DNA from 2 places in the Geodermatophilus sp. SYSU D00696 genome. Region 1 is predicted to be linked to the other one. Evidence: riboswitches for the same ligand, from Rfam matches in the RefSeq annotation. Region 1 holds a riboswitch; the other holds the start of a gene.

Region 1 (5,504 bases):
GCGCTGGGCGTCACCGACCCCCGCACGTGGTCGGCCACCGACTGGGTCAGCGACCTCGTGCCGCACCTGGCCTACGGCGCCGTCGTCAAGACCACGATGGACGCCTTCGACCGGCCCTGACCGTGTGCACGATGCCCGTCGAGATCACGTGATCTCGACGGTTCAGGGCACCGTCCAGCCGCGGGGGTCGACGCCGCCGGGGACGGGGGCCGCGGGGTCGTAGGGCTGCCGGGTGAAGACGAACGTGCCCAGGTCGAGGTGGTCGGGGGCGATCCGCAGCGTCTCCCCGGCGTAGTAGCCGTCCAGCCCGACCCACCGGCCGTCGTCGCCCCGGCGGAAGCGGCTGGCCCGTCCGGCCCGTCCCGGCAGCGGCCCCAGGTGCAGCAGTCCGCCGGCCACCGCCCGCAGGGCGTGCGGCGCCGGGCCCCAGTACCAGACGCCGAGCTGCTCGAGCGGTACCGGCGGCTCCGACGGGCGCCAGGGGTCGACCACCCGCGGCTCGGCGGCGCGCAGGTCGGCGAGCAGCCCGGGCAGCAGCGCGTCCAGGCCGCTGGTGGTGTTGGCCAGGGAGACCCCGCCGGTGCCCTCCTCGCGGTCGACGAACACCCCGGCGAGGAAGCCCGGCATCGAGCCGCCGTGCCCGGTCAGCGTGCGGCCGTCGACCCGCAGCACCTGCAGCCCGAGCCCGTACGCCGACCAGGCCGGGGACGACGGGTCGACGCCGGCCGGCACCGCCATCTCCTCCAGGGTGGCCGGGGACAGCACGTCGCCGGTGTCGCCGAGCAGGAACGCGGCGAACCGGGCGAGGTCGGCGAGGGTCGCCCACAGCTGACCCGCGGCGGCCATCACGCCGGCGTGGTGCTCGGGCTCGGGCAGCGCGACGTCGGCCCACGGGTGCACGGCCCAGCCCTGCGCGGCGCGGCCGGACGGGCGTGGCGTCGTCCGGGTCATGCCCAGCGGCCCGAGCACCTCGGCGGTGACGACGTCGTCCCATGCCCGCCCGCGCAGCCGGGCCACGAGCTCGCCGAGCAGGCCGAAGCCGAGGTTGGAGTAGTGGAAGCGCCGGGCCTCGCCCAGGACGACGTCGTCCCCGCCGAGCGCCAGGTCGGCCAGGGACCCGCCGGGCACCCGCTCCCACCAGCCGCCGGGGCTCTCGGCGGACGCGCCGGCCAGGTGCGACAGCAGCTGCCCGATCGAGCGGTCGCCCAGCGGGGTGCCGGGCAGGTGCCGGTCGAGCGGGTCGTCGAGGCCGAGCCGGCCCTCGTCGCGCAGCCGCAGGACGGCGACCGCGGTGACCGTCTTGCTGATCGAGCCGAGCCGGTACTGGACGTCGGTGTGCGGCTCGGCGACGTCGCCGCGGCCGGCCGACCACGCCAGGCCGCCGTCCCGTACGACGCCGGCCACCAGGCTCGGCGCGCGGCCGTCGCGCTGCACCCGGGCGGTGCGGGCCAGCAGGGTGCGGGCGGTGGCGGGCAGCACGGTCGGCATGCCCGGAACCGTAGGTCAGGCCCGCGCGGGGACCGCCAGCCTCCCCGTGCGGCCGGCCCAGCGCTCGAAGACGACGGTGACCAGCGGCGGGATCGAGGCGGCGAGCGCCAGCAGCGTCGTCCCCGGGGACCAGCGGAGCACCCGGGCCGCGACCAGCGCCACGACGACGTAGGCGACGAACACCGCGCCGTGGACCGGGCCGAACACCTGCACGCCGACCTCGGAGGTCTCCGGCACGTACTTCACGTACATCCCGGCCAGCAGGCCCACCCAGGACAGCGCCTCGGCGACGGCGACGACGCGGAAGGCGGTGGCGACGGTGCGGGGGTTCACGGGGATGCGGTCCTCACGGATCGGCGGCGGCTCCGCAGGGAGCAACGCGGCAGGCTCCGCCGGAGGTCCCGGACCGGGTGTGACCCCGGCAACGTGCCGGAACGGCCACCCTCCCGGGGAGGAGGGTGGCCCTTCCTCAGCCGATGCGGCGGGCGCCGGCGTAGCCGCCCATCGAGTCGACGCCGGCCACCTTGACGACGTCGCCCGAGGTGGGCGCGTGCACCATCTGGCCGTTGCCGATGTAGATGCCCACGTGGCTGACCGGGCTGTAGAAGAACACCAGGTCACCGGGCTGCAGGTCGGCCCGGGAGACCGCGGTGCCCATCTGCGACTGCATCCGGCTCGAGTGCGGGAGGCTGATCCCGGCGGCCTTGAAGGCGTACTGGGTCAGGCCCGAGCAGTCGAAGGAGTCCGGGCCGGCGGCGGCCCACACGTAGGGGTCGCCCCGCTGCGCCATGGCGGTGGCCACGACGGTGCCGGCGACGCCGCTGGCCGGCGCGGCCGCCGCTGCCGGCGCCTCCTCGGCGGGCTGCGCCGCGGCGGGCTCCTCGCGCTCGTCGTCGCGGCTGGCCCGCTCGTCCTCGGCGGCGTGAGCGGCCGCGGCGGCCTCGAGCGCGGCGCGCTGCTCCTCGGCGGTCAGCCGGGCGAAGTCGGCCTGGTAGGCGGCGATCTGGTCCTCGAGGTCGGCCTGCTGGGCAGCGACGGCGTCGTACTGGCGCTGCGCCTCGACGGCGGCATCGGTGGCGGCGGCCTGGGCGGCGGTGGCGGTGTCGGTCGCCGCGACCGCCTGGCCGAGCAGCTCGCCCTGGTAGCCGGCGACGCCGTGCAGGAGGCTGACGCGGTTGACGAACTCGTCGGCGTCCTCGCTGGTCAGGAGCGCCTGCAGCGAACCCATGCCGTTGCCGGTGTAGGCGGAGCGGGCGATGCCGACGACCTGCTCGCGGGCGGTGCCGACGGCGGCCTGGGCCTGGGCGAGGGAGGCGGCGGCGGTCTCGGCCGCGGCCTGCTGCGCGGCGAGCACCTCGCGGGCCTCGTTGAACTGCTCGGTGACGACCTCGAGCTCGTGCCCGCGGGCGGCCACGAGCTGTGCGGCCTCGGCCGCCGTCGTGGGCTCCTCGGCCAGGGCGGACGAGGGGACCACCCCGACCCCCACGCCGAGCCCCACGGCCCCGGCGAGGACGAGGGCGGCGCGGCGACCCTGCCGGCGGCGGGCCGGGCGGCCGGTCACGGGCGTGCCGAGGACAGACGTGCGCAGGGACGCCACGTGGCGGTTCTCCTCTTCCCAGGCCGCCTACCGGGTTAGCTGACGGGTTCGGGCGTGGACTCGCCCGGCGCGTGCGGACACGCGCTGCACCCCAGGACTGCGGTGGGTCCCCGGCCCGGCGCCCCGCGGGGCGACCGGCTCGACGGCGTCCTCGGGGTGTCACCCAGGTCAGTGACGGAGCGCCCCGTTGGACGCACACAGAGTAAGGGTCGTGACGGACGCGTGACAATCACCCCGATGTAATCACATCGGTGACATTCCGTGGTCGCCCGGTCACCGGACTGCCTGCCCCTGGCGGTTTGGCCGGGCTCCGGGGCGTGTAGGAGTCAGGCATGTCCACCTCCACCCGGATGCGCCTGACCCGGCCGCTGGTCGTGCTCGCGCTGTTCGGCTCCCTGACCGCCTGCGGCGACAACACCGACTTCTCCCGCGGGCCCACCAACTGCGACGCGAGCGGCGAGAACGCCAGCAACGAGAACGACGCCGCGTGCCAGGAGACCGGCCCCAACCCCGGCAACGACGCGCCCACCACCGACGACACCTCCGAGGACTGACCGTCCACCGGCCCCCCGACGGGCGCCCGGTCGCGGGGGCTGGTGGCATGGGCGGGTGACTCCGGAACGCAGGTGGACCGCAGCCCGCCTACGAACCGAGACGAGGGGCCTGCTGGCCGGCGCCCAGCAGCTGCTCCGCGGGCGCGACCTCGCCCTGATCGCGGCGGGACTGACCTTCTACGCCGGCATCGCGGTGGTGCCGCTGCTGCTGGTCGCGGTGCGGCTGACCGCGCTGGCGACCTCGGCCGACGAGGTGCGCGCGCTCGCCGCCCGGCTGACCGAGCTGCTGCCCACCCCGCTGGGCGCCCCGGAGGCGGTCGAGCGCCTGGTCGACGCCGGCACCCGCCTGGACCTCCTGGGCTTCGTGCTGGCGCTGGTGCCGCTGACGTTCTACGGCGAGGGGCTGCGCCGGGCGCTGCTGCGGTTCAGCCCCCGCCGGGAGAGCCTGACCGGCTGGCGCGGCCGCCTGCTGAGCCTGCCGCTGGTGGTCGTCTCACCGCTGCTGCTGTACCCGCTGCTGCTCGCGGCCCGGGTGATGGCCGACCTGGCCCGCGAGGACGGCGTCGGGGCGGTGGTCGGCCGCCTCGCCGTCGGCTACTACTCGGTGCTGTTCGTCCTCACGGTGCCGCTGCTGTGGGGCTACGGCGTGGTGTCCGGCGGGCGCTTCCGCTGGACGGCGCTCACCAGCGGGGCGCTGTTCACCGCGGCCTGCCTGTCGGGGTTCCTGCAGGGCTTCGTCCTGTTCCTGTCCCTGCCGCTGGACCTCGGCGCCCCGTTCGGCGGCCTGGTCGTCGTCGGGGCGGTGGTCGCCGTCGGGCTGTGGCTGTTCCTGCTGCACCTGGTGCTGCTGGCCGGGTGGCTGCTCACCCAGTCGCTCGACGAGCGGCTCGCCCGGCGTCGGGCCGGCGCCCACTACCCCGGGCTCCAGGGCGCCCCCTCGGCCGGCGCGGGTGCCGGCTCCGCGGGCGCCGGGGGTGGCGGCGCCGCGGGCGCCGGGGGCGCGCCCTCCCCCGGGGCCGGCAGCGCCCCGGCCGGATCCTCCGGCACGGTGCCGGGCAGCGGGGGTCCGGGCGGGGGTTCCGGAGCCGGTTCCGGAGCCGGTTCCGGCGGCGGGGGCCCGGGCGGGGGTTCCGGAGCGGGCTCCGGCGCCGGGGCGGGCGGCTCGGGATCGGGGGCGGGCGCGGGGTCGGGGGCGACCGGCTCGGGAGCCGGCTCGACGTAGTCGCTGCCGTTGCTCACCAGGATCGACACGACCTGGCCGGGCACCGCCCGGGCACCCCGGGGCGGGCTGGTCCCGAGGAAGGCGCCGGCCGGCTCGTCGCTGTCGACCCGCAGCGTCTGCGGCGTGAAGCCGGCCTCGGCGAGGACCCGCTCGCAGCTGCGCGCGCCCGAGCAGCCGGGCACCGGCCGGGTGTTGCCGTGCTCCACCGTCTCGTCGGCCGGCGGGAACTCACCGCTGCCCCGGGCGGTGAGGATCGGCTCCATCGCATCCCGCCAGATCGTGGCGCCCTTGCCGCCACCGAAGCCGCCGACGTCCTCGTTCTCCTTGGGGTTGAGCACCATGACGCTCGCGGTGATCTCGGGCGTGTAGCCGACGAAGGCCACCGAGTAGTTGTCCTGCGAGGTCCCGGTCTTGCCGGCGATCTGGTGCCCGCGGACGTAGGCGCGCGACCCGGTCTGCCCGCGGTACCCCGGCTCGACGTCCTTGCGGAGGATCTGGTTCATCGTGGTGGCCACGCCCGGAGGGATGGCCTCGGGCGTGCACCGGTCGCCCACCGGCAGCGGCTCGCCGTCGGCACCCCGGGCCGGCTGCCCGGCGGCGTCGAGCACGGCGGTCACCGGGACGACGTCGCACTGCGTGCCGC
Region 2 (5,504 bases), on a different contig from region 1:
CCTCCACCGCGCTGGCCCGCGTGCTGGTCGACGAGCTGGTCCGCGGCGGGGTCCGCGACGCCGTCCTCGCCCCCGGCTCGCGCTCGGCCCCGGTCGCGCTCGCGCTCGCCGCCGCCGAGCGGGCCGGTGCCGTGCGGCTGCACGTGCGCATCGACGAGCGGACCGCCTCCTTCCTCGCCCTCGGCCTGGCGCGCGCCTCCGGCCGCCCGGTGCCGGTGCTCACCACCTCCGGGACGGCGACCGCGCATCTGCACGCCGCGGTGCTCGAGGCCGACGTCAGCGGCGTCCCGCTGCTCGCGCTCACCGCCGACCGGCCGCCGGAGCTGCGGTCCACCGGTGCCAACCAGACGATCGAGCAGCCCGGCCTCTACGGCGGCGCGGTGCGCTGGGCGGCCGACGTCGGGGTGCCCGAGGCCGGGCGGGAGGCCGCGCAGAACCGCTACTGGCGCTCGGTGGTGTCGCGGGCGCTGCTGTCGGCCACCGGCGCCTTGTCCGGCGACCCCGGCCCCGTGCAGCTGAACCTGTCCTTCCGGGACCCGCTGCTGCCCGACGGGGAGCCCGGCCCGCTCGATGGCCCGTGGGCCGGTCGCGCCGGCGGTGCCCCGTGGACGGCCGGGGCGCCCGCGCCCGTCCCGGCCGGTCCGGTCGGGGACGGGCCGCGCACCCTCGTGGTGGCCGGCGACGGACCACCCGCGGCCGGCCGGGCCTGGGCCGCCGGGGCCGCTGCTTCGGGCTGGCCGGTGGTCGCCGAGCCCAGCGGCGGCGCGTGGACCGGCGACGCCGTCCGCGGCGGGGCGCTGCTGCTCGGCGTCCCCGCCTGGCTGGACACGCACCGGCCCGAGCGGGTCGTGGTGGTCGGCCGGCCCACGCTGTCGCGGCCGGTGTCGGCGCTGCTCGCCGACCCGCGGGTGCGGGTCGAGACGGTCGCGGCGACCCCGCGCTGGCCCGACGCGGGCCGGTCGAGCGCGCTGGTCTCGCGGGCCGCCCCGCCCGCCGGGCCGCCGTCGGACCCCGGCCGGGCCGGGAACCGGGCCGGGGCGTGGGCCGGGGCGTGGTCCGACGCCGCCGCCCGCGTCGGGACCGCCGTCGACGCGCTGCTCGACGCGGCGCCGGGCCTCACCGCCGCCCGCCTGGCCCGCGACGTCGTCGCCGCGCTGCCGGCCGGGGCGCTGCTGGTGCTCGGCTCCTCGACGCCGGTGCGCGACGTCGACCGCCTCGCCGTGCCGCGCGGCGACGTCGCCGTGCTGGCCAACCGCGGGGTGGCCGGCATCGACGGGACCGTCTCGACCGCGGTCGGGGCGGCGCTGGCGCACGGCGGCCCGACGGTGGCGCTCCTGGGCGACCTGACGTTCCTGCACGACCTGCAGGGCCTGCTCACCGGCGAGGGCGAGCCGCGTCCGGACCTCACGCTCGTCGTCCCGGACAACGACGGCGGCGGGATCTTCGCCCAGCTCGAGCCCGGCCGGGCGGCGTACGCGCGCGACTACCGGCGGGTGTTCGGGACGCCGCACGGGCGCGACCTGGCAGCGGTCGCGCAGGCGCTGGGCTGGACGGCGACGGCGGTCTCCTCGGCCGGCGAGCTGCCGGCCGCGCTGGCGGCGGGCGGGCCGCGGGTCGTCGTCGTCCGCACCGACCAGCGCGCCGAGGCCGACCTCGCCGTCGCGCTCCGGGACGCCGCCGCCCACGCCCTCGGCTGACCGGGCGGGACGGGCGGTGGAGGACCGGTCCGTCCCGTGGCGTCCATCACGAGCGACGTGCCCGCAGGGTCCCGGGGGGCCGGTCGCCGGGGCCGCGCCGGACCACGCGGACCGGGGGGCGAGTCGCCGGTGACCAGCGCGTTCCCCACTCCCGGCCCGCCGGCGCCGCAGGCGGTCGGTTGGTCACGGCGGCGTCACGCGCTACCCCACGTGTCCCCTCCTAATCGCAGTGTGACCGGCGACACAGCGACAGTTGCCATGACCGTAGGTAGCTTTTTGGCTGCGCTCAGCAGAACGGAGCGCGGCGCCGGTCCGCCAAACCCTGCCCACCGGTCGTCCACACCAACACCCAGGGCAGGGGTGGGGGACCCACTTCCGGCGCGCGACGGCCCACGGGGGCCGGACCCGAACGCGCCTCGGGGTGAAGCCGCGGACCGCGGCCGGGCACCGATCGCCCGAACCCGACAGCTCACCTCGCCGGCGGTGATCGGGAGATCATCACCATGCCCAAGCACCGCGCACCCCGCTACGTCCGCACCAAGAAGGTCATCGCCCGGGCCCCTGTCGCCGCCGGCGCCACCGTCGTCGGTCTCGGCGTCCTCAGCTCCCCGGCCTCCGCCTCCACCAGCCACGACTGGACCGACGTCGCCCAGTGCGAGTCCAGCGGCAACTGGAGCATCAACACCGGCAACGGCTACTACGGTGGCCTGCAGTTCAGCCAGTCCACCTGGGCCGGCTTCGGCGGCACCGAGCTCGCCGCCCGCGCCGACCTGGCCACCCCGGCCCAGCAGATCGAGATCGCCGAGCGCGTCCTCGAGGGCCAGGGCATCGGCGCCTGGCCGAGCTGCGGCAAGTACCTGACCGAGGGCACCACCGCGGCCGCCGCCGAGGCGCCCGCCGCCCCCGCTCCCGCCGCCGAGGCACCCGCCCCGGCCGCGGAGGCCGGTCACTCCCACGACCACGCCGACGACGCCGCCACCGAGGACTACACCGTCCGCTGGGGCGACACCGTGAAGAAGATCGCCGCCGCCCACCAGCAGGGCTGGCGCGAGCTCTACGAGCGCAACGTCGACGTCATCGGCAGCAACCCGAACCGGATCTACCCCGGTCAGGTGCTCGCCGTCAGCGGCGCGGCCCCGGCCCAGGCCGCTCCGGCCCCGGAGGCCCCCGCCGCGACCGCCTCCGCCGGCGAGTCCGCCCCCGCGCCCGCGGTGGCCCCGCTGGCCGAGGTCGCCCCGCAGGTCGCCTCCGCGATCGCGTCGATCACCAACAGCGCCGGCCCGGTCAAGGCGGTCGTGCAGGCCGCCGCGAACGCCGTCGTGAGCAACGTGCCGGGCGCCGCCGACATCACCCTCGGCGGTACGCGCGGGAGCGCGGTCGACCCGAACGGGCACCCGTCGGGCCTGGCGCTGGACTACATGGTCATGACCGACAACGCCCTCGGTGACGCCATCGCCCAGTACCACGTCGACCACTGGGACGAGCTCGGCGTCGAGTACGTCATCTGGGAGCAGCGGATCCTGACCTCGCCCGACGGCGCGTGGAAGGCGATGGCCGACCGCGGCAGCGTGACCGCGAACCACCACGACCACGTGCACGTGAACTACGTGGGCTGATCCTCACCCCCCGACGAGGGCCCCGGCCGCTGCCCAGCGGCCGGGGCCCTCGTCGTCGGACCGGTCAGCGGCCGCGAGCCGTCCAGTGGGCGAGGTACGAGCGGTGCAGCCACGCGTCCACCCAGGCGCGGTCGGGCGCGGCCGGCACCGCCGGGCTGTCGCGCAGCGCCAGCAGCCGGGCCTCGGCGTCGTCGACCGCGGCGACCACCTCGGCCAGCGGTACCTCGCCCCGGCGGATGCTCCGCAGGTACGTGCGGTGGGGCTCGGGCACCGGCAGGGTGATCCGGCCGGTCGTCAGCAACTCCACCCCCTGGATGCCCAGCCGCAGCGCGTGCATCGCGTACTTGACGTCGAACCCGTGCGCGGCGACGAGTCCAGGGCGGTTCGTGTGCGCGCCGGCTGCGCCGGTCATCGCCGCCCGCTGGCCCCTCAGGTAGCCGAGGAAGCGGTCGGCGGCCACGCGGGAGACGAACCGGTCGGCGTGCGCCACCAGGTCCGCGCCCGCGGCGTCGCGGACGACGACCTCCTCGTCGGGCACGAACAGCAGCAGCAGGACGGTGGGGTTGCCGCCCAGCGCCAGCCGCGCCCACTTCCGCGCCGCGTACACCACGACGTCGAGGTCGCCGGCGCCCGACCGGTTGGCGAGCCCGCCGGGGCGGTCCCACGCGGTGTGCCGGTGGTACTGCTCGAACGGCACGGTCACCGGCGTCGAGAGCCCGGCGGGCACGCGCGCGGTGCCGGTGACGTACTCGGGCGGCTCGAGGCAGATGCCCATCTCGTCGCGGTCGTCCTGCCCCGTCACCGACGTGCCGTGCACGCCGGACCCCACCTGCGCGCGGAGGATCGTCCCCTGCTCGGCGATCTCCCGCGCCCGCGCCGAGGCGTGCGGGTGGTCGAAGGGCGACGGGAGGGAGCGGTCGCCGGCGATGGTCGGGACGGCGGTCACCGGGCCACCCAACCAGCCCGGACGCCGGCCGCCGACCCGTTTCCGGCTCAGCTCTCCAGGGCGGCCTGGAACGCGGCGAACTTCGACTGGGTCTCGGCGAGCTCGGCCGCGGGGTCGGAGCCCGCGACGATGCCGCACCCGGCGAACAGCCGCGCGGTGCACGGGTCGTCCTCGCCGAGCCGGGCACAGCGCAGGGCCAGGCCGAACTCACCGTCGCCGCGGGCGTCGAGCCAGCCGACCGGTCCGGCGTAGCGGCCGCGGTCCATGCCCTCGAGCTCGGCGATCAGCGCGGTGGCCACGTCGGGCGGCGTGCCGCCCACCGCGGCGGTCGGGTGCACCGCCTCGACCAGCTCCAGCAGCCCGGCGCGGCCGCGCGCGCCCGAGCGCCGCTGCGTGCCGGTGACGTCGGTGGCCAGGTGCCGCACGTTCGCCAGCGTCAGCAGCGACGGGGCCTCCGGCACCGAGAGGGCGGTGCAGAACGGGTCGAGCGCCCGCACCAGCGAGTCGACGGCGAGGGCGTGCTCGGCGCGGTCCTTGGCGCTGCTCATCAGCCCGGCGGCCAGCCGCTCGTCGTCGGCGCCCGCGCCCCGCGGGGCGGTGCCGGCCAGCACCCGCGCCGACAGCTGCCGCCCGGTGCGGCGCAGCAGCAGCTCGGGGGTGGCGCCGAGCAGCCCGTCGACGGCGAAGGTCCAGCAGTCGGGGAAGCGCGCGGCGAGCCGGTCGAGCAGCCGGCGGGCGTCCAGCGGCACGTCGGCGGTGACCAGCAGGTCGCGGGCGAGCACCACCTTGGCGAGGTCGCCGTCGTCGATCCGGCGCACGGCGGCGGCCACCGCGCCGCACCAGGACGCGGGGTCGAGGGCCCCGTCGGCGTAGCGCAGCCGGGTGGGCGCGGCGGACGGCGGAGCGGGGTCGCCGGCTGGCACCTCACGGGGGTCGGCGTCGCCGGTGGTGGTCAGCCAGGTGACCCCGTCGCGCCGGCCGACGACGACCTCCGGGACCACGAACACCGACGTCCCGGCCGCGGGGTCGAAGGCGACGCTGGCGAAGACCACCGGCCCCGAGCCGGGGACGCCCACCGCGTCGTCGACCGCGAGCGCGGCGCTGCGCGCGGCCCACCAGGCCGCCGCCTCGGCCAGCGCGCCGGGACCGGAGACCTCGAGCCGGTCGGCCTCGCCCCAGCCCACCAGCCCCTCGCCGCGGCGGACCCAGGACAGCGCGCCGTCGCGGGGCAGCAGGCCCAGCAGG

Evidence for each region. A riboswitch is a leader RNA that binds a small molecule or an ion and turns the genes downstream of it on or off. The one in region 1 is predicted to bind cyclic di-AMP.
Region 2: linked by a shared signal. The riboswitch ahead of ACI79O_RS06040 (transglycosylase family protein) and the one ahead of ACI79O_RS22955 (C40 family peptidase) in region 1 are both predicted to bind cyclic di-AMP.

Annotation. Positions count from the first base shown of each region.
Region 1 covers NZ_JBJGYY010000058.1:5,950-11,453, reverse strand. The annotation lists gene ACI79O_RS22970 (hypothetical protein) at 1-120, shown strand, start outside; gene ACI79O_RS22965 (serine hydrolase domain-containing protein) at 163-1,488, opposite strand; gene ACI79O_RS22960 (DUF3817 domain-containing protein) at 1,504-1,821, opposite strand; gene ACI79O_RS22955 (C40 family peptidase) at 1,958-3,085, opposite strand; cyclic di-AMP (ydaO/yuaA leader) riboswitch at 3,093-3,228, opposite strand; gene ACI79O_RS22950 (hypothetical protein) at 3,418-3,639, shown strand; partial or broken gene ACI79O_RS22945 (YhjD/YihY/BrkB family envelope integrity protein) at 3,695-4,513, shown strand; gene ACI79O_RS22940 (transglycosylase domain-containing protein) at 4,552-5,504, opposite strand, start outside.
Region 2 covers NZ_JBJGYY010000006.1:91,766-97,269, forward strand. The annotation lists gene menD (2-succinyl-5-enolpyruvyl-6-hydroxy-3-cyclohexene-1-carboxylic-acid synthase) at 1-1,697, shown strand, start outside; cyclic di-AMP (ydaO/yuaA leader) riboswitch at 2,028-2,196, shown strand; gene ACI79O_RS06040 (transglycosylase family protein) at 2,201-3,313, shown strand; gene ACI79O_RS06045 (nucleotidyltransferase domain-containing protein) at 3,378-4,259, opposite strand; gene ACI79O_RS06050 (isochorismate synthase) at 4,307-5,504, opposite strand, start outside.